DNA from 3 places in the Inquilinus ginsengisoli genome. Region 1 is predicted to be linked to each of the others. Evidence: predicted binding sites of a transcription regulator. Region 1 holds the regulator's gene; each other region holds the start of a gene.

Evidence for each region. The regulator LexA, encoded in region 1, represses DNA repair genes until DNA is damaged. The targets are predictions, from matches to a motif close to ATGTTCTANTTTGGTTC.
Region 2: E9232_RS22150 (ImuA family protein) is a predicted target of LexA. The motif match lies at 7,057-7,073, and genes of this name have one in related genera.
Region 3: E9232_RS09805 (PA0069 family radical SAM protein) is a predicted target of LexA. The motif match lies at 2,968-2,984, and genes of this name have one in related genera.

Annotation. Positions count from the first base shown of each region.
Region 1 is NZ_JAVDPW010000006.1:477,155-486,693, forward strand. Features, by position in the region: gene E9232_RS19265 (phytanoyl-CoA dioxygenase family protein) at 1-820, opposite strand, end outside; gene E9232_RS19270 (Gfo/Idh/MocA family protein) at 953-2,080, shown strand; gene E9232_RS19275 (NIPSNAP family protein) at 2,085-2,831, opposite strand; gene E9232_RS19280 (LmrA/YxaF family transcription factor) at 2,922-3,545, shown strand; gene E9232_RS19285 (LacI family DNA-binding transcriptional regulator) at 3,547-4,572, opposite strand; gene lexA (transcriptional repressor LexA) at 4,621-5,340, opposite strand; gene E9232_RS19295 (molybdopterin molybdotransferase MoeA) at 5,469-6,668, opposite strand; gene moaC (cyclic pyranopterin monophosphate synthase MoaC) at 6,665-7,144, opposite strand; gene trpC (indole-3-glycerol phosphate synthase TrpC) at 7,141-7,962, opposite strand; gene trpD (anthranilate phosphoribosyltransferase) at 7,968-8,999, opposite strand; gene E9232_RS19315 (anthranilate synthase component II) at 8,996-9,539, opposite strand, start outside.
Region 2 is NZ_JAVDPW010000008.1:62,091-71,629, reverse strand. Features, by position in the region: gene E9232_RS22180 (FadR/GntR family transcriptional regulator) at 1-202, shown strand, start outside; gene E9232_RS22175 (VOC family protein) at 209-574, opposite strand; gene E9232_RS22170 (SRPBCC family protein) at 589-1,125, opposite strand; gene E9232_RS22165 (ArsR/SmtB family transcription factor) at 1,122-1,445, opposite strand; gene E9232_RS22160 (error-prone DNA polymerase) at 1,610-4,846, opposite strand; gene E9232_RS22155 (Y-family DNA polymerase) at 4,846-6,387, opposite strand; gene E9232_RS22150 (ImuA family protein) at 6,302-7,045, opposite strand; gene E9232_RS22145 (SulP family inorganic anion transporter) at 7,150-8,871, opposite strand; gene E9232_RS22140 (YciI family protein) at 8,871-9,245, opposite strand; gene E9232_RS22135 (choice-of-anchor X domain-containing protein) at 9,352-9,539, opposite strand, start outside.
Region 3 is NZ_JAVDPW010000003.1:437,457-446,995, reverse strand. Features, by position in the region: gene E9232_RS09815 (site-specific DNA-methyltransferase) at 24-1,142, opposite strand; gene rnhB (ribonuclease HII) at 1,190-1,810, opposite strand; gene E9232_RS09805 (PA0069 family radical SAM protein) at 1,862-2,965, opposite strand; gene rpsT (30S ribosomal protein S20) at 3,131-3,391, shown strand; gene dnaA (chromosomal replication initiator protein DnaA) at 3,917-5,311, shown strand; gene dnaN (DNA polymerase III subunit beta) at 5,605-6,738, shown strand; gene recF (DNA replication/repair protein RecF) at 6,830-8,029, shown strand; gene gyrB (DNA topoisomerase (ATP-hydrolyzing) subunit B) at 8,036-9,539, shown strand, end outside.

The DNA of each region.
Region 1 (9,539 bases):
CGGCCTTTGCGGCGTCCAGCACCTCGGGATAGGGGTAGTTCAGCCCCAGCAGCTGGCGCAGGTCCGGGCTGGCCTGTTCGACGAAGGCGCGGGGCAGGGCTGCCGGCATGTCCTCCATCGGCTTCACGAATTTCGGCAGATACTGGATCAGGATCGCCGAGCGGTCCTGCTGCGACCGGTTCGGCATGGCGCAGTGCCAGACCGCGCCGAAGAACACCACGGTGTCGCCCGGCTCGCCCAGCATGCGGGCGCAGCGGTCGTAGAACCGGTCGCTCTCGGTGGGATAGCGCAGCTCCGCCTGCGTCCCCGGCACATAGGCGGTGGCCCCGGTCTCCTCGGTGAACGGGTCCAGCATGATCGTGGCCTGGGCGTTCAGCGGGAAGCTGGCGTTGATCCGCACCGGATGCGACTCCGGCTTGTGCAGGTCCCAGTAGGGATAGTCGATATGCGGCTCCTGGCCCGGCCCGCCGGGCAGGATGCGGTTGGCGGCGATCGAGCCCATGATGAACTCGCTGCCCAGGAAGGCCCGCATCACCGTCATCAGCGCCGGATGCGCCGCCATGCGCGAGAACACTTCGCCCTTGGCCAGCAGGTTCCACACCCGGCGCTGCAGGGCGATCTTGCCCTCCTGCTCCGCGGCGCCCTGGAAATGGGTGACCTTGGCGGCGGCCGTCCCCTCGGATTCGCGCATCACCACCGCCCGGGCCGCCGCGACCTCCTCGGCCGTGAACAGTCCGCGCAGCACCACGGCGCCGGGGCCGTTGATCAGTTCCGCCACGATCGCCGCCGGGTCCAGCGTGTCCGGAGTGTAGATTTTCATGCCATCCTCCCTATCCTGGCCGCCAGGGTAAGCTGGTTTGCAAGCGCTTGCAAATCGAGTCGGCATGGCTAGGATTCGATAGGGGCGGCGGCAATCCGCCCGGCATGGGGAGGCCCGCATGGGGAGGATGCAATGACCGGGATGCTGCGCATCGGCCTGATCGGCGCCGGCTACATGGGCAAGGCGCACAGCATCGGCTTCCAGATGGTGCGGACCGCCTTCGCGCCGCCGCTGATCCCGGTCTGCGAGATGATCAGCAGCACCACGGCCGAGGGCGCGGCCGGCCATGCCGCGGCCTGGGGCTGGAACCGGTCGACCGCGGATTGGCGGGCGCTGGTCGCCGACCCCGCGGTCGACGCCGTGATCATCGCCACGCCGCCGCGCACCCATCTGGCGATGGCGACCGCGGCGCTGCGGCTGGGCAAACCGGTGTTCTGCGAGAAGCCGCTGGGCTGCGACCCGGCCGAATCGCGGGCGCTGGTCGAGGCGGCGGAGGCGGCCGGCGTCGCCACCATGGTCGGCTTCAACTACATCCGCACCCCGGCCAGCCAGCTGGCCAAGCAGATCATCGAGGCCGGTGAGATCGGCGACGTCATCCAGGTCACCGCCGAGCATGTCGAGGACTACCTGCACGACCCGAAGGCGCCGGCGTCCTGGCGCACCCGGATCGCCACGGGGACCGAGGCCGGGGCGCTGGGCGACGTCGCGCCGCACATCGTCAACGCCTGCCTGCGCCTGGTCGGGCCGATCGAGTCGCTGGTCGCCGACCTCAACACGGTGCGGGCGACGCGGCCCGGCCCGCAAAGCGAGGAGCGAGTGGAGAATGACGACCAGGGCCAGATGCTGCTGCGCTTCGCCAATGGTGCCACCGGGTCGCTCAGCTTCAGCCGCGTCGCCGCCGGGCGGAAGATGGGCTACACCTACCGCATCACCGGCACCCGCGGCGCCCTGGCCTTCGACCAGGAGAACCAGAACGAGCTGTGGCTGTACGATTCGGCGCGGCCGGCTTCGCGCCAGGGCTTCCAGCGGCTGCTGACCGGGCCGGCGCACCCGGACTACCTCGCCTTCAACCAGGGCGTCGGCCACGGCACCGGCTACAACGAGCAGATCGCGATCGAGGCGCGCGACTTCCTGCAGGCGGTGGCGACCGGCCAGCCGGTGTGGCCGACTTTCCGCGACGGCTGGGAGGTCGACCGCGTCACCGCCGCGGCCCTGCGCTCCGCCCGTGACCGCGCCTGGGTGCGGATCGCCGACGTCTGAGGCATCAGACGCGCAGCCGCGACCGTGCGGTCGGCGACAGCAGCGCGACCTCGGGCGCCCGGACCAGATGTGGCAGCAGCGCCGCGGCGAAGCCGGGCATGCGGGCGAGGACGGCAGCGTGGCGTTCATAGGCCGCCCGGTCGGGGAAGCGCGAGAACCAGACGAAGACCCGGGTGTCCTCGCGCACCGGCAGGGCCGGGAAGGTGTTCTCGCTGTGCTCGCTGACGAAGATCGCCAGGATCGGCACGCCGGCCTCGTGCAGCATAGCGACCAGATCGGTGTCGAACACCGTCATGAATCCGGCCTCGGCTGCCGGGTGAAGATGCCAGGTGGTGGCGACCACGATGCCGCCCGGGGCTGCGGTGCTGCCCTGGGGCGGGCGGCCGGGCCCGAGCGGGAAGCCCGATTCCGGATGGGCCGGGCGCAGCAGCAGGACATCGTCCGAATCGATCATGGTGGCGTTGGCGGCCGCGCGGTTCGCCTGCCACACCGGCCCGCCATAGAAGGCCTGCAGCGCCGCCGCCCGTGACGGCATGTCGGCGAAGCCGCGCAGCCAGACGAACTGGTCGGGCGCGTCGAGGTCGCGGAACTGGCCGATGAGGGTCATCCCGGTGGCCTCCTGGCTTTCCAGGAACTCCCGTTCGAACAGGTCGATCAGCACGTCGCGCCGGCCGGGATGCAGCGTGTAGCGCCGCAACTCGACGATCGGGCTGAGGGTCCGAACCATCACCTGCTGCCCGTTGTCCTGCATGATCGCCTCCCAGTTCATTTAAAACAGACCGGTTGTCCGGTTCTAAAACAGACTGATTGTCCGGTTGAGTCAATATGCTACCCTCCGGCCATGGCAAAGACATCGGCAGAGCCCAAGCGCAGCTACGATCCCGAGGGCATGCGGCGACGGCTGTTGGACGTGGCGGCGGAGGCGTTCCAGTCGCGCGGCTACCAGGGCACCGGCATGCACGAGATCATGCGCATCGCCGGGACCACGGGCGGGGCGCTGTACCATCATTTCCCGACCAAGAAGGCGCTGGGGCTGGCGGTGATCCGGGACCGGGTGGCGCAGGAGGTCGAGGAGACCTGGTGTGCCCCGGTCCGGTCGGCGCCGGATGCGCTGGAGGGCATTGCCGCGGTCTTCGCCGGGATCGCCGAGGGGCTGGAGCGGCGCGGCGCGGTCTCCGGCTGCCCGCTCAACAACCTGGTGCTGGAGCTGTCGCTGGCGGATCCGGAGTTCCGGCTGGCGATGCAGGCGCTGTTCGAGGCCTGGCGGGCCGCGATCGCCGAGCGGCTGCGCGCCGACCAGCACTCGGGCCGGCTGGCGGCGGCGGATCCGGACGATCTCGCCACCTTCGTCGTCGCCGCCTATTCCGGGGCGATGGCGCTGGCCAAGGCAGAGCAGAGCGCGGCGCCGCTCAGGGTCTGTGCCCGGCAGCTGATGCAGGTTCTGGAAGGGCTGCGGGTGGCCTGACCTACAGGCTGCCGCGCTCCACCAGGGCGATCTCGAACAGCCGGCTCCGCAACTCGTGGGCGGGATCGGCGAGGCGGGCGGCGATCTCGCCGATGGCGTGGCGCACCATCTCGGCCATCGGCTGGCGGATCGTGGTCAGGCTGTAGCCGGGCCAGGCGGCCAGCTTCATGTCGTCGAAGCCGACCACGCCGATCTCCTCCGGCACCCGCACACTCCGCTCGCGGCAGGCGTCGAGCGCGCCGAGGGCGAGGATGTCGTCGCCGCAGAACACCGCATCGGGCCGATGGGCGTCGAGCAGCGCGTGCATCGCCCGCCGGCCGTGCTCATGCGAATAGTCGCCGGCGTAGTCCACGGCCACAGGCTGCAGGCCGGCCCCGGCCAGTTCCTGGGCGAAGCCGGCGGCGCGGTCGATCGACGACGCATCCGACGGCGCGCCGCCGAGGAAGGCCAGGCGCCGCAGCCCGCGCGCCAGCATCGCCTGCGCCGCCAGGCGGCCGCCGGCGACATTGTCGACCGTCACCACCGGCACCGGCGCATCGGTCCCGGCCCGGCCGAACACATGCACCACCGGCAGCCCGGCCCGGGCGCAGGAGGCGGCGAAGCCCTCCGGCGGCGCCGAGGTGGCGATCAGCACGGCGTCGACATTGTATTGCAGCATCATGTCGAGCGCGGCCGCGGCGTGGCCATCCTCCGACAGGTTGGCGATCAGCGGCCGCAGCCCGCGACGCTGCAGCTCCCGCGTGAACAGGTCGAACACGTCCATGAAGGCGGGGTTGGCGAAATGGGTCGAGACCAGCCCGACCAGCTCGGTCCGGCCGGTCATCAGGCTGCGCGCCAGCTGGTTGGGGCGGTAGCCCAGCGCCTCGGCCGCCGCCAGCACCCGGGCCCGCATCCGGGGCGAAACGCTGGCGTGTTTGGTGAAGGTGCGCGAGACGGCGGAGATCGACACGCCGGCCGCATCCGCGACCTGCTGCGCCGTCGCCCGTTCGACGCCGCCAAACGGGCGCGGCCCGGCACGGCCAGTCATGGCGTGCCGGGCCGCGTGATGGCGAGCCCTGGCTGGTGAGGCCGCAGGTTACGAATAGGTCCGCAGCAGCCCGACCAGGCGGCCCTGGATGCGGACCCGGTCCGACGGCAGGAAGCGGGTCTCGTAGGCCGGGTTGGCGGCTTCCAGCCCGACCGATGCGCCCTTGCGCCGCAGCCGCTTCAGCGTGACCTCGTTGTCGTCGACCAGGGCGACGATGATCACGCCGGCGTCGGCGGTGTCGCAGCGGCGGATGATGACGGTGTCGCCGTCCAGGATGCCGGCCTCGACCATGCTGTCGCCGGCGACTTCGAGCGCGTAGTGCTCACCCGGGCCGAGCAGCGAGGCCGGCACCTGGGCGAAGTTGTGCTCCTGCAGCGCCTCGATCGGCATGCCGGCGGCGATCCGGCCGTAGAGCGGCAGGCGGACGCCGTGCTCGGCATTGACCAGATCGGCGCGCTCCAGCTTGCGGCCGGGCAGGGGCGTGTCGCTGCGCAGCGGCCGGAAGGGGACGACATTGTCGTCGTCGGTCGCCGCCGGGGCGTCGGTCTTGAGGCAGTCGGGAAGGCGAAGCACCTCGAGCGCCCGGGCCCGATGCGGCAGGCGGCGAATAAAGCCGCGCTCTTCGAGGCCGGTGATCAGTCGATGGATGCCCGACTTCGACTTGAGACTGAGGGCGTCCTTCATCTCGTCGAAGGAAGGACTGACGCCGTCCGCCTCCAGGCGGCGATGAACGAACAACAGCAGCTCCTGTTGCTTACGCGTCAGCAAGGCATCCTCCGTTTTCAGGGCCGCGGTGCGGCCGAATCCCTGGAAACACGATAGGAGGAACAAAACAAAAACACAAGGCGCTAACTTTGTCGCACCCGACTCTTTACTTCCTCGCAACAATCGCCGGGTCAGATCCCGTCCGTGAACAGCACCGCCTCGACCGCATCGCCGCGCGCCGCCGCCGGCGCCAGCGGCGGCCGGATCACCAGCCCGTCGGCGGCCGCCAGCAGCGACAGCATCGAGCTGTCCTGGGCCGGGAACGGGGTGGCGACCAGGCCGTTTTCGGTGCGCTCGATCCGCGCCCGCAAGTAATCCTCGCGCCGATCATTGGCCGGCAGGTCGCGGCCCAAAGTCGCCGCGATCCGGTCGTCCGGGAGCGCCGCGCCCTGCAGCGCCAGGATCGCCGGGCGCAGGAACAGCCAGCCGCAGACCATGGTCGAAACCGGGTTGCCGGGCAGGCCCAGCATCGGGGTGTCGTCGAGCCGGCCGAACATCAGCGGCTTGCCCGGCCGCATCGCGATCGTCCAGAAGTCGAGCGCCAGGCCGCGCCCGCCCAGCACCGAACGGATCAGGTCGTGGTCGCCGACCGAGGCGCCGCCGGTGGTGACGACCAGGTCGGCGCCGCGCGCCCCGGCCGCCAGCGCGGTCAGCGACTCGGCATCGTCGCGGGCGATGCCGAGATCGATCGGCTGGCCGCCGCAGCTGCGGACCAGGGCGGCGAGGGCGTGGCTGTTGGAGCTGACGATCTGGCTCGGCCCCAGCGCCTCGCCCGGCATCACGATCTCGTCGCCGGTCGCCAGGATCGCCACCCGCGGCCGGCGGCGGACGCGCAGCCAGGGATGGTTGGTCGAGGCGGCGATGCCGATGTCGCGCGCGGTCAGGCGCCGGCCGGGCTGCAGCAGGGTGTCGCCGGCGCGGAAGTCCAGCCCGGCCTTGCGGACATAGCGGCCGGCACCGGCGCCCTCGCGGATGGTGACCGAATCGCCTGATGCGTCGGCATCCTCCTGGATCACCACCGCGTCGGCGCCCGCGGGCAGCGGCGCGCCGGTGAAGATGCGGACGCATTGGCCCGGCCCGACCGTGCCCTCGAAGCGGCCGCCGGCCGGCACCCGGCCGATCTCGCGCAGCGTCGCCGGCACCGTGGCGACGTCGGTGGCGCGCACCGCCCAGCCATCCATGGCGGAGACGTCGAGCGGCGGCTGGGTCAGCCGCGCCACGACCGGCTCGGCCAGGATCCGGCCCAGGCCCTCGGGCAACGGCACGGTCTCGGCCGGCAGGGCCTGGAAGGCGGAGAGGATGCGGGCGCGGGCCTCGGCGACCGGGATCATGGCGCGGCCTCATAGATGCCCGACCGCCCGCCGGATTTGTGCAGCAGGCGCAGGTCGGTGACCACCATGCCACGGTCGACCGCCTTGCACATGTCGTAGACGGTCAGGGCGGCGACTGAGGCGGCGGTCAGCGCCTCCATCTCGACTCCGGTGCGGTGGGTGACCTTGACCGTGGCCTCGATCTCGACCCGGCTGTGCTCCGCATCGCAGCGCAGCGCCAGCTCGACGCTGGACAGCGGCAGCGGGTGGCACAGCGGGATCAGGTCGGCGGTGCGCTTGGCGGCCATGATGCCGGCGATGCGGGCGATGCCCAGCACGTCGCCCTTGGCGTGGCCGCCGGCGGCGATCAGCGCCAGCGTCTCCGGTTTCATCTCGACCCGGCAGCCGGCACGCGCCACCCGGACCGTCGCCTCCTTGTCCGAGACATCGACCATGCGCGCCTGCCCGGCGGCGTCGAAATGGGTGAGGTCGCTCATGCGGCGGAGGATCTCGCCTCCGGCGTCAGCAGCGCGCGGGTGGCGGCGGCGACGTCGTCGTGGCGCATCAGGCTTTCGCCGATCAGGAAGGTGGTGGCGCCCACCCGGGCCATGCGGGCCAGGTCGGCCGGGGTGAACAGCCCGCTCTCGGACACCATCAGCCGGTCCCGCGGCACCTGGGCCGCCAGCGCCTCGGTGGTGGCGAGGTCGACCTGCAGGGTCTTGAGGTTCCGGTTGTTGATGCCGAGCAGCGGCGACCGCAGCTTCAGCGCCCGCTCCAGCTCCGCCGCATCATGCACCTCGACCAGCACGTCCATGCCGTTGTCGATCGCGGCCTGCTCCAGCTCCTGCGCGGTGGCGTCGTCCAGCGCCGCCATGATCAGCAGGATGCAGTCGGCGCCCAGCGCCCGGGCCTCGTCGATCTGGTAGCGATCGACCATGAAGTCCTTGCGCAGCACCGGCAGCTCGACCGCATTGCGCGCGGCGGTCAGATACTCGTCGGCGCCCTGGAAATAGGGCACGTCGGTCAGCACCGACAGGCAGGTGGCGCCGCCGTCGCGATAGGCGCGGGCGAGGGCGGGCGGGTCGAAATCCGGGCGGATCAGCCCCTTGGACGGCGAGGCCTTCTTGATCTCGGCGATCAGGCCGGTGCGGCCTTCGGACTGTGCCCGGCGCAGCGCCGCCAGGAAACCGCGCGGCGGGGCGGCGCGGTCGGCGAGATCCGCCAGCCGGCGAATCTCGGCCGGCGGCACCGCCGCCTTGCGCTGTTCGATGTGCCGACGCTTGTCGGCGACGATGCGTGTCAGCGTGTCACTCATGATTCCTAACCCTTGGCCGGGCCCTGGGTTGTGATCCGGGCCAGCCGTTCGAGCACATGGGCGGCCGTCCCATCGTCGATGATGCGCGCCGCGAGGTCGGCACCATCGGCCAGAGTGGTGACCTTGTCGGCAACGATGAAGGCCGCAGCGGCGTTCAGCCGCACGATGTCGCGATAGGCCCCGTGGGCGCCGCCCAGAACCGCGCGCAGCGCCGCGGCGTTGGTCTCGGGGTCGCCGCCCTTGAGGTCCTCGGGTTTGGATCGGGGCAGCCCGGCATCCTCCGGCGTCACCGTCAGGCGCCGGACCTGGCCGCCGCGCAGCTCGGCGACCGAGGTCGGGCCGGTGGTGGTCAGCTCATCCAGCCCGTCGCTGCCATGCACCACCCAGGCGACGTCGCTGCCGAGCTGGAGCAGGGCCTCGGCCACCGGGGCGACCCAGGCCTCGGCGAAGACGCCGAGCAGCTGGCGCTTCACCCCGGCCGGGTTGGCCAGCGGACCGAGCAGGTTGAAGATGGTGCGGGTGCCGAGCTCCTGCCGCGCCGGGCCGACATGGCGCATGGCGCTGTGGTACAGCGGCGCGAACAGGAAGCCGATATTGGCGTCCCACAATGCCTCGCGCATCACCTCCGGCGTCGCCTCGACATTGACGCCCAGTTCCGCCAGCACGTTGGCGGCGCCGGTCAGGCTCGATGCGGCGCGGTTGCCGTGCTTGGCCACCGGCACGCCGGCCCCGGCCAGGACGAAGGAGACGGCGGTCGAGACGTTGAACGACCCGGAACTGTCGCCGCCGGTGCCGCAGCAGTCGATGGCGCCCTCCGGCGCGTCGATGGTCACCGCCTTGTCGCGCATCACCCGCGCGGCGGCGGCGATCTCCTCCGGCGTCTCGCCGCGGACCCTGAGGGCCATCAGGAAGCCGCCGATCTGCGCCGGCGTGGCCTCGCCGGACATGATGATCTCGAAGGCGGCGCGGGCATCGGCCGCGTTCAGCGGCTGGCCCAGCGCGGCCTTGGCGAGGAACGGTCGCATCTCGGTCGTCATGCCGCGTTCCGCCGTTCGGCGATGGCCAGGAAGTTCTGCAGGATCTTGTGGCCGAACTGCGAGGCGATGCTCTCCGGGTGGAACTGGACGCCATGGATCGGCAGCGTCTTGTGCTGCAGCGCCATGATCACCCCGTCCGCGGTCCAGGCCGTGGCCTCCAGGCTGTCCGGCATGCTGTCGGGCGCGATGGTCAGCGAATGGTAGCGGGTGGCCTCGAAATTGTCCGGCAGCCCGGCGAGGACGCCGCCGCCATGGTGGTGCACCGGGCTGATCTTGCCGTGCATCGGCACCGGCGCCCGGACGATCCGGCCGCCGAAGACCTGGCCGATCGCCTGGTGGCCCAGGCAGACGCCGAACACCGGCACCCGGCCGGCGGCGGCGCGGATCAGGTCCATGCAGATGCCGGCCTGGTCGGGGTCGCGCGGGCCGGGCGAGATGACGATGCCGTCGGGCCGCAGCGCCAGCGCCTCGTCGACGGTCAGCGCATCGTTGCGCCGGACATCGGTGTCGGCCCCGAGTTCGCCGAGGTAATGCACCAGG
Region 2 (9,539 bases), on a different contig from region 1:
GGTGAAGTCGGCGCTGCGCGTCTCCTCCGAGATGCTGCAGCGCCATGCGGCCAAGCCGAGCGAGGATGTGGCGCTGCACGACGCGGTGCGCACCGCCATCATCGGCCGCGAGCCGGAGCGGGCGGCGGCGGCGATGGCCCGGCTGCTGGAAGCGTCACAGGCCCGGCTGCTGCCGCTGACCACGGCGCCGAAGGGGGCGTAAAGGCCCTCAGTACTGGCTGTCTTTGGCGGTGACGATGTGGATGATCGCGGCGGGGTCGGAGATCCAGAAGCCGTCGAAGCCGTCCGGCAGGCGCTCGATCTCGTCGCGCCTCACCACGCCGGCCGTGGCGAAATGCTCCGCCGCCCTGGGCACGTCCTCGGCCACGATCTCCAGCCACAGCTCGGCCTGGCTGATGGCGTCGACCCGGTCGATCCACAGCTGGTTGGCGCCGAATTCGAAGCCGATGGCGGGCGGGTGGTTGTCCAGCGGCTTCAGGCCGATGATGTCGCGGTAGAACCGGACCGTGGCGTCGTACTGGTGCGGCGGCACCTTCAGCGCGATGTTGCGGCCGCCGGCGAATGCGGTGGTCATGGCAGTCCCTCCGATCAGGATTGTGACGCCGAGGCGACGCGCTTCTCGTACTCGGCCTCCAGCGGCGTGTGGGTGAGGAAGAAGGGCTGCGGCACCCGGCCGTGCAGCCGGTCGACCAGGATGCCGAGATGGGTGTGCCAGCCGCCGGCGGCGCTCGGCATCTTTTCCGTCCCGAGGTGGCGGTGGGTCAGCACCAGCAACACGTCTTCGCCCTGCGGCGTCAGCTCGAAGGTCACCTCGGAGTCCCCGCCGGGCCAGCTGTGGCTCAACAGCCGTGGCGGCTCCCACCGCGTCACCCGGGCGGTGGAGTCGGCGCCCTTCTCCAGCGACTTGTACTTGGCCGGGATCTCGTCCGGCAGCGGCGACAGCCCGGAATGGAGGAAGCGCAGCTCCACCTGGCCGCCGATTCGGGGCTCGACGGCGCCGGTGGCGAGCCAGGTGCCGCGCTTGTCCGATTCCGTCAGATAGGCCCAGACCCGTTCGATCGGGCCGGGCAGCAGTCGCTCGAACCGGACCGTGCCGGGGGCGGTGATGGCGCCGTAATCGCTCATGATTCCTGTCCTTCTGTTCCGGGGGTGGCGCGCAGCTGCCGTTCCAGCTCGTCCAGCCGGCCGCCCCAGAAGCGGCGGATGTGCTGCAGCCAGTCGTCCAGCGCGCCGAAGCCGCGGGGATCGAGCGCGTAGATGCGCCGCTGCGCCTCGGCGCGGACCGTGATCAGCCCGGCCTCGCGAAGCACCTTCAGATGCTGCGAGATCGCCGGGCCGCTCATGGCGAACTGCGCGGCGATGTCGCCGGCCGTCCGCTCCCCTGCCGCCAGCATCTCCACGATCTGCATCCGGGTGGGGTCGGCCAGGGCGGCGAAGGCGTTCATGGGTTTTTATGAAGCTAAAACTTAAATAAGTCAATTCTTAATTATGGAGACCCCCAATCGTCATTGCGAGCGCAGCGAAGCAATCCATGCCAGGCGGCGCCATGGATTGCTTCGTCGGCTTCGCCTCCTCGCAATGACGAATAGGGAAGGCGAGCCCGGCCGGCCTATTTGAAATCGCGGCTGCGCAGGGTCACCCGATGGCCGCGCCCGGCCTCGGCGCGCGGGCGGCCCTGATGGGCGGGGTCGAGCACCACCTGATCGGTGCCCTTGGCCAGGACGGGCAACTGGTCGCTCCAGTCGACGAAACGCTCGACCACGACATGGATCACCATGTGCTCGCCCTCGCCCACCTTCTGCACCCGGCCCTCGCAGGCCAGCAGGCGCCCGGCATAGACGGCGCGGCGGTACTTCTCCGACACGTCGGCCCAGACCACCAGGTTGGCGGCGCCGCTCTCATCCTCGATGGTGACGAAGATGGTGCCCTTGGCGGTCTGCGGCCGCTGCCGGAACAGCACGATGCCGGCGAGGCGGATGCGGGCGCTGTCCCGGGTCGCATCATCACGCAGCGTCCGGATGGGGACGATGCCCAGCGGCGCCAGCGCCGGGCGCAGCAGGGCCAGCGGGTGGCGGGTCAGGGACAGGCCGGTGGTGGCGTAGTCCTCCAGCACCTCCAGCCCGGGTGGCAGGGGCGGCAGCGCCGCCTGCGGCTCCTCGAACAGCGCCAGCTGGGCCGGCCGGGCGGCGAACAGCGGCAGGGCCTCGCCCGCGATGCCGGCCACCGCCCACAGCCCCTGCTGCCGGTCCAGCCCCATCGAGCCGAAGGCGGCGGCCTCGGCCAGCCGGTTCAGGGCGCGGGCCGAGACGCCGGCGCGGCGGACGAGATCGGCCGGCGCGGCATAGCCAGCGCCGCGCTGTTCCACGATCTTCTCAGCCTCGTCTTCGCTCAGCCCCTTCACCAGGCGCAGGCCCAGCCGTAGGGCGTGGTCGCGGCCGCCGGTCGGCTCCAGGGTGCAGTCCCAGTCGCTGCGGTTGACGTCGACCGGGCGGACCTCAACGCCGTGTTCGCGGGCGTCGCGCACCAGCTGCGCCGGGGCGTAGAAGCCCATCGGCTGGGAGTTGATCAGGGCGCAGCAGAACACCTCGGGGTGATAGTGCTTCACCCAGGCGCTCTCATAGACCAGCAGGGCGAAGGAGGCGGCATGCGCCTCGGGGAAGCCGTAGCTGCCGAAGCCTTTGATCTGGCTGAAACAGCGCTCGGCGAAGTCGCGCTCATAGCCGTTGGCGACCATGCCCTCGACGAAGCGGGTCTCGTATTGGTGGATGGTGCCGACATTCTTGAATGTCGCCATCGCCCGCCGCAGGTTGTCGGCCTCGGCCGGGCTGAACTTGGCGGCGACAATGGCCAGCTTCATGCCCTGCTCCTGGAACAGCGGCACGCCCAGGGTCTTCTCCAAGACCTCCTTGAGTTCGTCCTTCGGGTAGCTCACCGGCTCGATGCCGTCGCGGCGGCGCAGATAGGGATGCACCATGTCGCCCTGGATCGGTCCCGGCCGGACGATCGCAACCTCGATCACCAGGTCGTAATAGGTCTGCGGCTTCAGCCGCGGCAGCATCGACTGCTGGGCCCGGGATTCGACCTGGAACACGCCGATCGAATCGGCCCGGCTCAGCATGTCGAAGACCGCTTTGTCGGTCGGCCTCCGGCCCAGCTTCGGCCGTTCCCGGAAATTATCGGGGTAATGCGTTTCCATCAGGTCGAAACAGCGCTTGAGCGCGGTCAGCATGCCCAGCGCCAGCACGTCGACCTTCAGCATGCCCAGCGCTTCGATGTCGTCCTTGTCCCAGCAGATGACGGTGCGATCGTCCATCGCCGCATTCTCGATCGGCACCAGCTCGTCCAGCCGGTCGCGGGCGAAGACAAAGCCGCCGGTGTGCTGGCTCAAATGCCGCGGGAATCCCATCAGCTCGCAGCTCAGCGTCAGGGCCAGGCGCAGCCGCGGGTCGGCCGGGTCCAGCCCGGCCTCGCGCACCTGGTCCTCGTCCAATCCGGTCATGCTCCAGCCCCAGACCGATCCCGACAGGGCGCCGATCATGTCCTCTGACAGGCCCATCGCCTTGCCGACGTCGCGCACCGCGGCGCGGGTTCGGTAGCAGATCACGGTCGCGGTCAGCCCGGTGCGGTGCCGGCCGAACTTCTGGTAGATGTGCTGGATCACCTCCTCGCGCCGCTCATGTTCGAAATCGACGTCGATGTCGGGTGGCTCGTGGCGCGCCTCGCTGATGAAGCGTTCGAACAGCAGGTTGACCTCGACCGGGTTGACCGAGGTGATGCCCAGGCAGAAGCAGACGGCGCTGTTGGCGGCCGAGCCGCGGCCCTGGTTCAGGATGTGCTGGCTCTTGGCGAAGGCGACGATGTCGGCCACGGTCAGGAAGAAGGGCGCGTATTCGCGCCCGCCGATCAGCGCCAGCTCCTTCTCGATCTGGCTACGCAGATCGGCCGGCACACCCTGGGGATAGCGGGTTGTCGCCCCCTCCCAGGTCATGCGCTCCAGCCGGGCCTGCGCCGGCTCGCCGTCGGGGGTGATCTCCTCGGGGTACTGGTACTTGGCGGACAGCTCATCCAGGTCGAAGCGGCAGCGTTCGGCGATCTCGACCGTCCGCTCCAGCGCCTGGGGATGGTCGCGGAACAGCCGGGCCATCTCGTCCGGCGTCTTCAGGTGCCGCTCGGCATTGGCCTCCAGCCGCCAGCCGGCCTCGTCGATCGTGCAGTGCTCGCGGATGCAGGTGACGACATCCTGCAGCCGCCGCCGCTCCGGCGCGTGGTACAGCACGTCGTTGGTGGCGACGAGGGGCGCCCGCGTGCGGAAGGCGAGGTCGCGGAGGTCTTCCAGCCGCCGGGCGTCATCGCCGCGATAGCGATGGCTGGCCGCCAGATAGACCCGTTTCCCCATATCCGACCGCAGCCGGTCGAGATGGCCGGCGAAGCCGTCGTCAAGCGTATCGGGCGGCAGCGCCACCAGGATCTGGCCGTCGCTGAACGGCAGCAGGTCGGCGAAGGCCAGGTCGCACTGGCCCTTCTTCGCCCGGCGCTTGCCGATGGTCAGTAGCCGGCACAGCCGGCCATAGGCCTTGAGATCGGTCGGATAGCACAGCAGGCTCGGCGCATCGGTGAAGTCCAGCCGGCAGCCGACGATGTAGGGGATGCGGCGGGCCTTCTGCCGGTCCGCGTCGCGATTGGCGGCGACATGGCCGCGCACGACCCCGGCCAGGCTGTTGCGATCGGTCACGGCAATGGCGGACAGGCCGAGATGGATCGCCGTCTCCACCAGCTCCGCCGGGTGCGACCCGCCGCGCAGGAAGGAGAAGTTGGTGGTGACCTGCAACTCGGCATAATCGACCATCAGTCGAACACCCCGTGCAGGAACCAGCGCGCGCTCTCGCCGGTGCGGTACAGCCCGGCGCGGTAAACCCAGAAACGGCGGCCGGCCTCGTCCTCGACCCGGTAGTAGTCGCGGATCATCTCCGGCTCGCTCCGGTCCTCCGGCTTTGTCCGGCGCCACCACTCATAGGCGATCCGCTCCGGCCCGTCTGCGCGGCGCACCTTGTGGGTCGCCCCGGCCCAGCGGAAGGTGCTGGGCGGGTCGTCCGGCACCTGGGCGATCGCCTCGATCGGCTCCGGCCGGCGCAGCAGGCGCAGCGGGCGCACCCAGCCCTCGGGCCAGGCCGTGACCTCGGCCGGGGCCAGCGGCGGCGCGGCGGCGACGCAGCGTTCGGGCAGATGGCTCTCCACCGCGGCCGGCCGCCAGATCCGGTCGAAGCCGATGCGGTTGCCGACGATGTCGACGAAGCCGGCGAGGTCGCCGATCGCGGCCCCTTCGTCCTCCAGCTTGCTCAGCCCGGTCTGGCGCCCGTCCAGCGGCGCCACCCGGTCGGCCCGCAGGGTCACCACCTCGACCCCGAAGCCGGGGTCGACCCGGTCCAGCCGCTCGGCCAGCAGGCGCGCGACCCGCGCCGCGTCGCGGACCGGCAAAGCGGTGCGGATGGCGGCGGTCTGGCGCCGCCCGTCGACCCGGTGGAAGTCGGCGGCGAACTGGGCGGCGCCCATCATCCGGGCCTCCAGCCGGGCGCAGAGCTCCGCCGTCACCACCGCGATGGCGCGCTGCAGGTCCTCCGGCGTGCCGACCGGCTCGGGGAAGGCCAAGCGGGCGAACCAGGGCGTCGGCGGCCGGCGGAAGCCGACCGTCTCCTCCGCCCGGCCCAGCGCCTGGTCCAGCCGCAGCAGCGGCCGGGCGCCGAAGCGGCGGGCCAGGCCGGGGCGCGGCGCCGCCAGCAGGTCGCCGACCTTGGTCAGGCCGATCCGGCGCAGCGCCTGCACCGCATCCTCGTCCAGCCGCAGCGCCGCGACGGGCAGGGGGGACAGGGCGGCCCGTTCCTCGCCGTCGGGCAGGATGTGGATCGGCCGTTCGGCGCGGCCGTGATGCGCCAGGGCCCAGGCGGCGCCGAAGCTGCCGGCGACGGCGATGCGGCCGGGCAGGCCGCGCCGCCGCAGCCGTCCGGCCAGGTCGTCGACCAAGCCTTCCTCGCCGCCCCACAGATGGGCACAGCCGGTGATGTCGATCCACAGCCCGTCGGGCGGGCAGGGCGCCACGGCGGGGCTGTAGCGGCCGGCCCAGCGGGCCAGACGGGCCAGGGCGCGGGCGTCGGCGGCGTGGTCCGCCGGGATCAGGGCCAGGGTGGGCAGCACGGCGCGGGCGTCGGTCGCCTTCTGCTGCGGCCGGATGCCGGCGGCCCAGCCGCGGTCGTCGACGGCGACGACCTGGCGCCGCTGTCCGATGGTCTCGACGACCGCGACCGGCTCAGCCGGCCAGGCGTTCTCCGGCGTGGTCAGCTTCAGCCGCGTGATCGGCCAGTTCGGCAACCACAGCGAGACGATCCGTCCCATCCTTTGTCTCCACGATCCAGCGGCCGGGCGCGCCGCCGCGGCAATGGGTCAGCGCCAGCTCCCACCGCACCGGCCCGACCCAGGTGGCGGTGCCGCCGCTGGGCGCCGGGGCCACCGCCCAGCGCGTCACCGCGGCGCTGGCGGCGGTACGGCCGAGGCGGGGCGCCAGCAGCTCGCGCTGCAGCAGCAGGGCGGTGGTGCCCCGGGTCTCGCAGGCCAGCTGCAGCCGCCGCTCGGCCAGCAGGTCGGCCCGCACCGCCTCGGCCAGCACGGCGCCGAAGCCGGGGGTGCGCAGCGCCTCCTCCACCACCGCCAGCACGCCCTTCTCGTCGCGCGGCCGCACCAGGATCAGCCGGTCGGGCGCCAGGCCCAGCGCGGCCAGCGCCGGCGGATAGAGGTCGTCGCTCGTCGTGCACCACAGCACCGGCCCGCGCCGCTGCAGCCGGGCCAGCAGCCGGGCAGCGAAGCCGGTCGCGGCCGCCCCTGCGGCGGCCCCGCCCCCGCCGGCCGCGGCGACCCGGTGCAGCCGGCCGAGCGCCAGCCCGCCGCGCGGCAGGCGGGCATCGATCGGCGGCAGGTCGAGCGGCAGGATTCCGGGATCCTCGACGGCGGATCCATAGCGGTTCAGGCGCTCGCGCAGGGCGGCGAGGGCGGACATGGCGCTCACAGATGTTCTATATTTGTTCTTATATGAATCCACTGCAGCGCTGCAGAGTCAAGCTCGGGGCGGCGGGCCCAGGGAAACGGCGGCTTTGCGCGGCCTCAGGGACTCGCTGATGCGTGCCCTGCACCGGGTGCCGGATCGGGGGGCGGGCCGGCCAGCGCCCTCACCGCTTCGTCGACGCTATGGAACACATGGTCCGGGCCGATCTGCGCCAGGATGCCGAAGCGGGACAGGGCCTGCTGCGCGCGGACCGATTCGAGCCGGGCGATGGCGAAGGTGATGTCCGCGACGCGGCACTGCGCGATCACCCCGGCCAGGCTGCGGGCCGCGGAATAGTCGATCTCGATGATGCTGCTGGCCTCCAGGATCACCAGGCGCAGCGCGTCCCGCCTGGCGTCGATCAGGCGGCCGATGCCGGCCTCGAACGTCCCGGCGTTGAGGAAGCTCAGCGGGGCCTGGAAGGCGATGACGGCGACCCCGGGCAGCGTCTCGCCATGGGAGCCGGCGGCGGGCGGCCACCAGATCGACGTCTGCGGCACCTTCTCGAACTCGATCGGCTGGGCGCGGGTGATCGCCCAGATGCCGTGCAGCAGCGACAGGCCGATGCCGACGGCGACTCCGGCCTGGATCGGCAGCACCACGATGGCGACCGCGGTGGCCAGAATCAGGGCGAACTCGCCCGGCGCCTGGTGGTAGACGGCGACGAAGGTCGGGACCCGGACGACCCGCTGGGCCACGAACACCAGGACCCCGGCCAGGGCCGCATGCGGGACATGCGACAGCAGCCCGCCGCCGAGCAGCGCCAGGGCCAGCACGATGGCGGCGGCGACCAGGCCGGCGACCTGCGACCGGCCGCCGGTCTCGGCCACGGTGGCGGTGCGCGGCGGGCTGGCGTTCACCGGAAAGGCCCCGAACAGGCCGGACAGGATGCTGCCGGCGCCGACGCCGATGAAATCGCGGTTCAGCGCCGGCGGCGCGCCGGATTGGGGCGGAAAGGAGCGGCTGGTGGCGGCCGTCTGCACCATGACGACCAGCGCGACGATCAGCGCCAGGGACACCAGGCGGCGCAGCTCGTCGAAATCCACCGCCGGCAGCGCCGGCTGCGGCAGGCCGCCGGGAAGGGGGCCGAGGACCGCGACGCCGCGATTCTCGAGGCCGAAGGCGACCACCGCGGCCGTCGCCGCCACCAGGCCGATCAGCGCGCCCGGAATGCGCGGGCTGATCCGCTCGGCGCCGAACACCGCCAGGAAGACGCCGATCCCCAGCGCCGCGCTCCAGGGATTGACCTGCCCCAGCTGCGCCACGGTCTCGGCGATGCGCTGCGGCGTGCTGCCGTCCTGCGCCGGCAGGCCCAGCAGCCCCGGCAGCTGCGAGACGGCGATGTGCACCGCGATCCCGGCCAGGAAGCCTGTCGTGACCGGCACCGACAGCAGGTCGGCGATCCAGCCCAGGCGGAACACGCCGCCGCAGCAGACGATCAGGCCGACCATCAGGGCCAAAGCGGCGGCCAGGGCCGCGTAGTGCGGCGATCCCGCCGCCGCCAGCAGGGCCAGGCCGCCGGCGAAGATCGGGGTGATGGTGGAATCCGCGCCGACCGACAGCAGGCGATGGGCGCCGAACACCGCGAAGGCTAGCGCCGCGGCGACGAAGGCGAAGAAGCCGATTTCCGGCGCGAAGCCGCCCAGCCGGGCGGTGGCCATCTGCTCGGGGATGGTGATGGCCGCCAGCGTCAGGCCTGCGACCAGGTCGGACCGGCCGTCCCGCAGCGTCCAGCCCGCCACGGCCCGGAAGGGACGCCAGCTTCGGCCGGGGCCGGGCATCAGGCCATGCCGCTTCCGGGCAGGAACAGCTTGACCGGGCGGATCTCGTAGCCGCCGATGCCGGGATTCGCCCGCTCCAGGTCCTGGGCCAGTGCGACCGCTTCCTCGATCGACGGGCAGTCGACGATGTAGAAGCCGAGCATCTGCTCCTTGGTCTCGACATAGGGCCCGTCGATCACCAGCGGCGGCTCATGGCCCTTCACCAGCGTGGTCGCGGCGGTGGTCGGCATCAGCCGCGCGGCGGGCCCCAGCCGGCCCTGCTCGGCCAGCCGGCGGTGGACGACGTCCAGCCGGGCCATGACCGCGTCATCCTCTTCCTTGGTCCAGGCGCCGATGGCGTCCTGCGAATTGTAGCAAAGAATGGCGTAGAGCATCCGGGCTGCCCCCTCGTCTGTCCCCGACGCGGAGTATGCCCGGAGCCGGCGTCCGGCGGCACGGAAACATCGCGGCCACCTTCAGCCGGCTCCGAAGCCCGGTCGATCAGACCACGGTGATCGTGCTCTGCGCTTTCAGCGGACATGGCAGGGAGGGATCGAAGGTGATCTCGATCGCGCTGGCGACGAAGAAGCCGCCGATGTGCTGGGCCGCGATTTCAGGGGGCGTTCCCGGCTTCGTCAGGTTGACGTCCTGGGCGAAGACAAAGATCCGCCAGACGCCGTAGACATCCT
Region 3 (9,539 bases), on a different contig from region 1:
GCGCCGCGAACCCAACCTACGGTTCAGTGAACCGCCATCTCGGCGCGGATCTTCTGGCGCAGCAGGTCGATCGGGGCCAGCCGGTTGCGCTGGGCCTCATAGTGCCAGAAGGTCCAGCCATTGCAGGACGGCGCGCCCTGCAGCGCGGCGCCGACCCGGTGGATCGAGCCGGCATGGTCGCCCTGGTTGTTGCTGGCGATCAGCGTGCCGTCGGCCCGCACCTTGGCGACATAGCGCCGGTCGGTGTCGAACAGCCGGTCGCCCGGGCGCAGCATGCCGCGTTCGACCACCCAGCCGAACGGCACCCGCGGCGCCTGGCGCTTGGACAGGGTGTCCAGCAGCGACGGGTCGGCCGGCGCCTCGATCGCGGCGATGCGCTGGGTGGCGACGCGGGCATAGGCGTCCTCGCGCTCGACCCCGATGAACTTGCGGCCCAGCCGCTTGGCCACGGCGCCGGTGGTGCCGCTGCCGAAGAACGGGTCGAGGATGGTCTCCCCCGCCCGGGTCGACGACAGGATCACGCGCCACAGCAGCGCCTCGGGCTTCTGGGTCGGATGCGCCTTGCGCCCGTCGATCTTCAGCCGCTCGCCGCCGCTGCAGATCGGCAGCGTCCAGTCGCTGCGCATCTGCAGCTCCTCGTTCAGCCCCTTCATGGCGTCGTAGTTGAAGGTGTAGCGGCTGTCCGGCGACTTCGCGGCCCAGATCAGGGTCTCATGCGCATTGGTGAAGCGGGTGCCGCGGAAGTTCGGCATCGGGTTCGACTTGCGCCAGACGATGTCGTTCAGGATCCAGAAGCCGAGATCCTGCAGGATGGCGCCGACCCGGAAGATGTTGTGGTAGGTGCCGATCACCCACAGCGTGCCGTCGTCCTTCAGCGCGTGGCGCGCCGCCGACAGCCAATCGCGGGTGAAGCGGTCATAGGTGGCGAGGTCGGCGAACTTGTCCCATTCCGCGTCGACGCCGTCGACCCGGCTTTCGTCCGGCCGGCGCAGCTCGCCCCCCAACTGCAAATTGTAGGGCGGGTCCGCGAACACGCAATCGACCGAGCCGGCGGGTAGCGCCCGCATGGCCGAGACGCAATCGTCCTGGACGATTCGGCAACCCGGCGGCAGCCGGCTGATGGTCTGGAGTGATTCGCTCATGACGCGACGATGATTCGCCGCGGAGTCGGCGTCAATCCCTCTTCGAATCAGACGGTTACGCTGAGTCGCTGAAACACCGGCGCAAACGACCGCCGGTGGTGGTCGCAGACCCCGATCCGGTCGAGTCCGGCGATATGCTCCGGCGTGCCGTAGCCGGCGTTGCGTTCCCACCCATAGCCGGGATGGAGGGTGGAGAGACGCAACATCTCGTGGTCACGCACAACTTTTGCGATGATCGACGCCGCCGCGATCGACAGCGAAATCGCGTCGCCGCCGACCACCGCCCGCCCGTCGCAGGGCAAACCGTCGGGCACCTTGTTTCCGTCGATCAGGGCCATGCCGGGACGCTCCGGCAGGGCGTCGAGCGCCCGTCGCATCGCCAGCATGCTGGCCTGGAGGATGTTGATTCGGTCGATCTCCTCGACCGAGGCCCAGCCGAGACCGACCTGCGCCACCGCCCGGATGCGCGGCACCAGCTCTTCGCGCCGGCGCGCGGTCAGCACTTTGCTGTCGTCGATCAGGGCGGCGAGCTCGGGGTCGAGCGGGCGGACCAGCACCACGGCCGCGGCGAGCACCGGGCCGGCCAGGGGGCCGCGGCCGACCTCGTCCAGCCCCGCGACGCTGCGCTTCGGCGCGCCGCACGCGATCTCCAGGCTCCAATCCGGCATGCCGACCCTCCTGCCCCCGGCATAGCGCCGATCGCACGGGACGCCAAGGGGTCAGAACAGGGACATCTGGTCGCCCGGCCGCGGCGGCACCGCGAACTGGCCGATGTCGAGCGCCCAGCGGCTGCGGTTGAGGCCGAGCCGGCGCACCGCGTGGTTGAAGCGGGCGCGGATCATCTCTGCCACCGGGCCCTCGCCGCGCATGCGCTCGCCGAAGCCGGATTTGTACAGCTTGCCGCCGCGGGTCTGCCGCACCAGCGACATCACCCGCTTCGCCCGGTCCGGCGCATGCGCCTCCAGCCATTCCTGGAACAGGCCGGCGATCTCCAGCGGCAGCCGCAGCATGGTCCAGCCCGCCGCCGTCGCCCCGGCCGCGGCCGCCGCCTCCAGCACCTGCTCCAGCATGTGGTCGTTGAGGCCGGGGATCATCGGCGAGGTCAGCACCGAGACCGGGATGCCGGCATCGGCCAGGCGGCGGATCGTCTCCAGCCGCTTCGGCGGAGTCGCCGCCCGCGGCTCCAGCGACCGCGCGAGGTCGCGGTCGAGCATCGACAGCGAGATGCAGGCGCCTGCCAGCCCTTTGGCCGCCATCGGCGCCAGCAGGTCGATGTCGCGGGTGATCAGCGCCGATTTGGTGACGATGCCGAGCGGATGGTTGAAGCGCGACAGCACCTCGATCACCCGCCGCGTCAGCTGCAGCTCGCGCTCGACCGGCTGGTAGGGGTCGGTGTTGGTGCCCATCGCCATCATCGCCGGGCTGTAGCCGGGGCGCCGCAGCTCGGCCTCCAGCAGCGCCGGGGCGTCCGGCTTGTAGAACAGCTGGGTCTCGAAATCGAGGCCGGGCGACAGGCCGAGCCAGGCATGGGTCGGCCGGGCGAAGCAGTAGATGCAGCCATGCTCGCAGCCGCGATACGGATTGATCGAACGGTCGAACAGGATGTCCGGCGAGTCGTTGCGGCTGATGATGGTGCGCGCCGTGTCGACATGCAGCGTGGTGCGCAGCGGCGGCGCGTCCTCCTCCCCCGCCTCGGACAGCCAGCCGTCATCGACCTTGTGCCGGGTCTCGGCCTCGTAGCGGCCGGACTTGTTGCTGACGGCGCCGCGCCCCTTGCGCGGCCGGTCGGCCAGTTCTTCGATCTCGGGCGGCTTGAGCGGCATGAGAACAAAGATAGAACAAATTACCAGCCTTGCCAAGCCCGGCGCAAAAGCCGACATATCGCCCCGACACGGCGTGCGAGACCCGTCTTGACGCCCGGGCGCGAAAAGACTATCAAGCGCCCTCGATTTTCTTGGGGCCCACGTTGGCCCGAACCGGGACCGACAATGGCCAACCACAAGTCCGCCGAAAAGCGTATCCGTCAGACCGAGCGTCGCACGCTGGTCAACCGCAACCGCGTCAGCCGCATCCGCACCTTCGTCAAGAAGGTCGAGACGGCGATCGAGGCGGGCGACAAGGCCGCCGCAGCCGACGCCTTCAAGGCGGCGCAGCCGGAGATGCATCGCGGCATCACCAAGGGCGTGCTGCAGAAGAACACGGTCGCGCGCAAGCTGTCGCGCCTGTCGAGCCGCATCAAGGCCCTCTGAGCCTCGGACGATGACCGGGCCGTTTCGCGGCAGCTGCCGCGGAACGGCCCTTGTCTTGTCTGGCAGGCGCTTCTTCCGGCATGCCGCAACCGGCTGATCCGGGCACTATTCCAGACCGTTTTTTGCGTTTTGGGATGGTCCGGATTTGTTCCGTTGCCAGCACGTGCCCGCCCTGCATATGATCCTCTTTCGCCTGCCATCTGCAGGTTGAGGGCCGCTTCAGGAAACAACTTGTCGGCTACCAGCCTTCGTCACGAAGATTGGCAGAAGAACAGGATTGTGCCCTAACGCTGATCATTTCGTAGTTTTAAGGAATTTGACTCCAGCTTCGCAAGTAGCTGCGAGGAATTGTTCCTGTGCCGGCGGCGTGTTACTGTGATTATTACAGTTTGAATTCAGTCGGCATGGCAGCTGCGCACTCCGCGTCTGGTGTCGCTGCGGGTGGGAATCGGTAAGTTCGGGTCGACGCGGAACGGGACGGGGCGAAAGCCCATTCGGAGGGGATCGGAAGGCAGCATGTCGTCGATGGGGGGAGTCATCATCACATCGATCGAGCAGCAATGGGGCCGGGTCTGCGGCCGGTTGCGCGAGGAGGTGGGCGAAGGCGCCTTCAAGAGCTGGCTGCGGCCGGTCGTCCTCGTCGACCTCGAAGGCGGCGAGGCCCGCATCGCCGCCCCCACCAAGTTCATGCGCGACTGGGTCGCGGCCCACTACGCCGACCGCATCCGCAAGCTGTGGCATGCCGAGAATCCGGACGTCCAGAGCGTCGATGTGATCGTGGTGCCGGACCGGCTGGCCGCCAGGCCGGCGGCCGCGCCCCCTGCCCCGGCGGCGACCGCGCCGGCCACGCGCACCGAGTCGGCAATGCCGGACCGGCCGCCCGAATCGGCCACTGATTTCGGCGCCATCCTCGACCAGCGCTTCACCTTCGACAATTTCGTGGTCGGCAAGCCGAACGAGCTGGCCCATGCCGCCGCACGCCGCGTGGCCGAGGCCAACAGCGTCACCTTCAACCCGCTGTTCCTCTATGGCGGGGTGGGCTTGGGCAAGACCCACCTGATGCACGGCATCGCCTGGCACATCCGCCAGAAGCATCCCGAGCGGCGCGTGCTGTACATGTCCGCCGAGAAGTTCATGTACCAGTTCATCCGTGCCCTGCGGTTCAAGGACACGATGACCTTCAAGGAGCTGTTCCGCTCGGTCGACGTGCTGATGATCGACGACGTGCAGTTCATCTCCGGCAAGGACTCCACCCAGGAGGAGTTCTTCCACACATTCAACGCGCTGGTGGACCAGAACCGCCAGGTGGTGATCTCGGCCGACAAGTCGCCCTCCGACCTCGAAGGCATGGAGGAGCGGCTGCGCTCCCGCCTCGGCTGGGGCCTGGTCGCCGACATCCACCCCACCACCTACGAGCTGCGCCTGGGCATCCTGCAGGCCAAGGCGGAGACCGCGCGGGTCGAGATCCCGGCCAAGGTGATGGAGTTCCTGGCCCACAAGATCACCTCCAACGTGCGCGAGCTGGAAGGGGCGCTGAACCGCATCACCGCCCATGCCGAGCTGGTGCACCGCCCGGTGACCCTGGAATCGACCCAGGAGCTGCTGCACGACCTGCTGCGCGCCTCGGACCGCCGGGTGACGATCGACGAGATCCAGAAGCGGGTCGCCGAGCACTACAACATCAAGATCGCCGACATGCATTCGGCCCGCCGCGCCCGCACCGTGGCCCGGCCGCGCCAGGTGGCGATGTACCTGTCGAAGCAGCTGACCCCGCGGTCGCTGCCCGAGATCGGGCGCAAATTCGGCGGTCGCGACCACACCACGGTGATGCACGCCGTGAAGAAGGTCGAGGAGCTGTGCAGCGAGGACCGGTCCTTCGCCGAGGACGTCGAACTGCTGCGCCGGATGCTGCAGATCTAGGCACGGCGGTCCAGACTGTCAGCCGTCATTGCGAGCCCCGAAGGGGCGTGGCGATCCAGCAATCGAGCCGCTGGATCGCGCCCCTAAACTTAACGGGGCGCTTCGCTCCTCGCGATGACGACGCCTCGACAGACCCGGCATCCGATAATTCGTTCCGGATTGCGCCCGGGACCGCGCCTGCCCCTCGCCACCGCCGTCGGCTTTCGGTTATAGTGCGCGCCCGCCGCGTCGGCCGGGCGTGAGCCCGACCCGACGATTCGTCCGGCGGCCGGCATCGTCGAAGTGGAATCGGGATGAAGCTGATCATCGAACGGGCCGCCCTCCTGAAGGGCCTGAGCCATGTGCAGAGCGTCGTCGAGCGGCGCAACACCATCCCGATCCTGTCCAACATCCTGCTGCGCGCCGAATCCGGCGCGCTGCGCCTGACCGCCACCGACATGGATCTCGAGATCGTCGAATCCGTGCCGGCCGAGATCCTGGCCCCGGGCGGCACCACGGCGCCGGCGCACACCCTCTACGACATCGTGCGCAAGCTGCCCGACGGCAGCCAGGTCGAGATCGAGACCAATGCGGATGGCGGGTCGCTGTCGCTGCGCGCCGGCCGGTCGAACTTCCGGCTCGGCTGCCTGCCGGTCGAGGATTTCCCGAGCATGGCCGGCGGTGACCTGACGCACCGCTTCACCATCGCCACCGGCGATCTCCGGGTGATGATCGACCGGACCAAGTTCGCGATCTCGACCGAGGAGACGCGCTACTACCTGAACGGCATCTACCTGCACGCGGCCAAGGCCGACAACGTGCCGGTGCTGCGCGCCGTCGCCACCGACGGCCACCGCCTGGCCCGGATCGAGATGCCGCTGCCCGACGGTGCCGACGGCATCCCCGGCGTGATCGTGCCGCGCAAGACCGTGATGGAACTGCGCAAGCTCCTGGACGAGAGCGGCGAGATGGTCGAAGTCCAGCTGTCCGAGACCAAGACCCGCTTCACCCTGGCGGGAACTGCGGGCGACGGCGTGGTCCTGACCTCGAAGCTGATCGACGGCACCTTCCCGGAATATGAGCGGGTGATCCCGAGCGGCAACGACAAGATCCTCGAGGTCGACGCCAAGGCCTTCGCCAAGGCGGTCGACCGCGTCTCCACCATCTCGACCGAGAAGAGCCGGGCGGTGAAGCTGACGATCGAGAACGGGTCGCTGACGCTGTCGGCCAATTCGGCCGAGCAGGGCAGCGCCACCGAGGAGATCGAGGTCAGCTACGAGGCGGCCAGGATCGAGATCGGCTTCAACAGCCGCTACCTCCTCGACATCACCCAGCAGATCGAAGGCGACGGCGCCCGCTTCGCCATGGCCGATGCCGGGTCGCCCACCATCGTCCGCGACACCGCCGATTCCAGCGCGCTCTACGTGCTGATGCCGATGCGGGTGTGACCGGGTTTGGACCGACCGTGCCGGCCCCGATCGTCATGGCCCCTTTCTCCATGACAGGGGCGAAGCATCCGCTTCGGATGCCTTGAGCCACATGTCCCAGGACCCCATGCCGGAGCAGGCCCCGCAGTCGGGGCCGGCGCCCTCCCCGTCCGGGCCGCCGGCCCGGATCGCGCTGACGCGGCTGACGCTGACCGAGTTCCGCTGCTACGGCCAGCTGCGGATCGAGCTGGATCCGCGGCCGGTGGTGCTGACCGGGCCGAACGGCGCCGGCAAGACCAACCTGCTGGAGGCGGTGTCGTTCCTGTCGCCGGGCCGCGGCCTGCGCCGCGCGCCGCTGCCGGAGGTGACCCGACGCCAGGCCGCCGAGGGCAAGGGCTGGGCGGTGGCAGCCCAGCTGCTGACCCCGACCGGCGAGATCGCGCTCGGCACCGAGCTGGAGCCCGGCGAGGGCCGCCGTGCCGTGAAGATCGACGGCCGGCCGGCGCCGAGCCAGACCGCGCTGGGCGCCCGCGCGCCGATGGTGTGGCTGACGCCGCAGATGGACCGGCTGTTCGGCGACGCCGCCAGCCAGCGCCGCCGCTTCCTCGACCGGCTGGTCTACGGCTTCCACCCCGACCATGCCGGCCAGCTCGCCGCCTATGAGCGGGCGATGCGCGACCGCAACCGGCTGCTGAAGGATTCGCCTCGCCCCGACGCGGCCTGGCTGACCGCGCTGGAGGACGCCATGGCGGCCGCCGGCGCCGCCGTCGCCGCCGCCCGGCGCGAGCTGGTGGCGCGGCTGCGCGGCGCCGAGTCGCTGATGGTGGACGGCCCGTTTCCGCGCGCCGACCTGGCCATCGACGGCCGGATCGAGGCGTGGCTTGACGATCGGCCGGCGGTCGACGCCGAAGAGGCATTCCGCCGCCTTTTGTGCGATAATCGACGGATCGACGCCGCGGCCGGCGCCGCGACGGAAGGACCGCATCGCAGCGACCTTTCCGTCCACCACCGGTCGAAGGCGATGCCGGCGGCGCAATGCTCCACCGGCGAGCAGAAGGCGCTGCTGATCGGCATCGTCCTCGCCAATGCCCGCCTGCTCGCCGGCGAACGCGGCGCCCCGCCTCTTCTCCTCCTCGACGAGGTGGCGGCGCATCTCGACGGCACGCGTCGTGCCGCCCTCTACGAGGAGATCCTGGCGCTCGGCGCCCAGGCTTGGATGACCGGCACCGACACGGCGCTGTTCGCGTCGCTCGGGGACCGGGCACGCCACTTCGGCGTCGACGACGCCAGGGTGACGGAACAAAACGGATGAAGAAGAATGTCGGATTCTGAGATCGCGAACGACGGCGGCGCCTACGATGCCAGCTCCATCACCGTGCTGCGTGGCCTGGAAGCGGTGCGCAAACGGCCGGGCATGTATATCGGCGACACCGATGACGGGTCGGGCCTGCACCACATGGTGTACGAGGTCGTCGACAACGCGATCGACGAGTCGCTGGCCGGGTACTGCGACACCATCACGGTGACGCTGAACGCCGAAGGCTCGGTCACCGTGACCGACAACGGCCGCGGCATCCCGGTGGCGATCCATGAGGAAGAGGGCATCAGCGCCGCCGAGGTGGTGATGACCCAGCTGCATGCCGGCGGCAAGTTCAACCAGAACTCCTACAAGGTCTCGGGCGGCCTGCACGGCGTCGGCGTCTCGGTGGTCAACGCGCTGTCGGACACGCTGGACCTGACCATCTTCCGCGACGGCCACCAGTGGTTCGCCCGGTTCCACGACGGCGACGTCGAGGCGCCGCTGAAGGCGGTCGGGCCGCAGGGCGAGAACCGCGGCACCCACATCACCTTCCTGCCCTCGACCAAGACCTTCACCAAGACCGAGTTCGACTTCGGCACGCTGGAGCACCGGCTGCGCGAACTCGCCTTCCTGAACTCCGGCGTCAAGCTGACCCTGACCGACGCCAGGGGGCCGGAGCCGAAGGTGGTCGAGCTGCATTACGAGGGCGGGCTGAAGGCCTTCGTGGCCTATCTCGACAAGGCCAAGCAGCCGCTGCACCCCGAGCCGATCACGGTGACCGCCGAGCGCGACGGCATGACCGTCGAGGTGGCGATGCAGTGGAACGACAGCTACCACGAGACCATGCTGTGCTTCACCAACAACATCCCGCAGCGTGACGGCGGCGCCCATCTGGCCGGGTTCCGCGGCGCGCTGACGCGGCAGGTGAACAACTACGCCACCGAGAGCGGCATCCTGAAGAAGGAAAAGGTGGCGCTGACCGGCGACGACGCCCGCGAGGGGTTGAGCTGCGTCCTGTCGGTGAAGGTGCCGGATCCGAAATTCTCCAGCCAGACCAAGGACAAGCTGGTCTCCTCCGAGGTCCGTCCGGCGGTCGAGGCGGTGGTCAACGAGATGCTGGCGACCTGGTTCGAGGAGCATCCCAACGACGCCAAGCGGGTGATCCAGAAGGCAGTCGAGGCGGCCTCGGCCCGCGAGGCGGCGCGCAAGGCGCGCGACCTGACCCGGCGCAAGGGCGCGCTCGACTTCGCCTCCCTGCCCGGCAAGCTGGCCGACTGCCAGAACCGCGACCCCGCCGAATCCGAACTGTTCCTGGTCGAGGGCGACAGCGCCGGCGGCTCCGCCAAGCAGGGCCGCGACCGCAAGTTCCAGGCCATCCTGCCGCTGCGCGGCAAGATCCTGAACGTCGAGCGGGCGCGGGTCGACAAGATGCTGGGGTCGGCCGAGATCGGCACCCTGATCACGGCGCTGGGCACCAGCATCCGCGACGAGTTCAACGCCGACAAGGCGCGGTACCATCGCA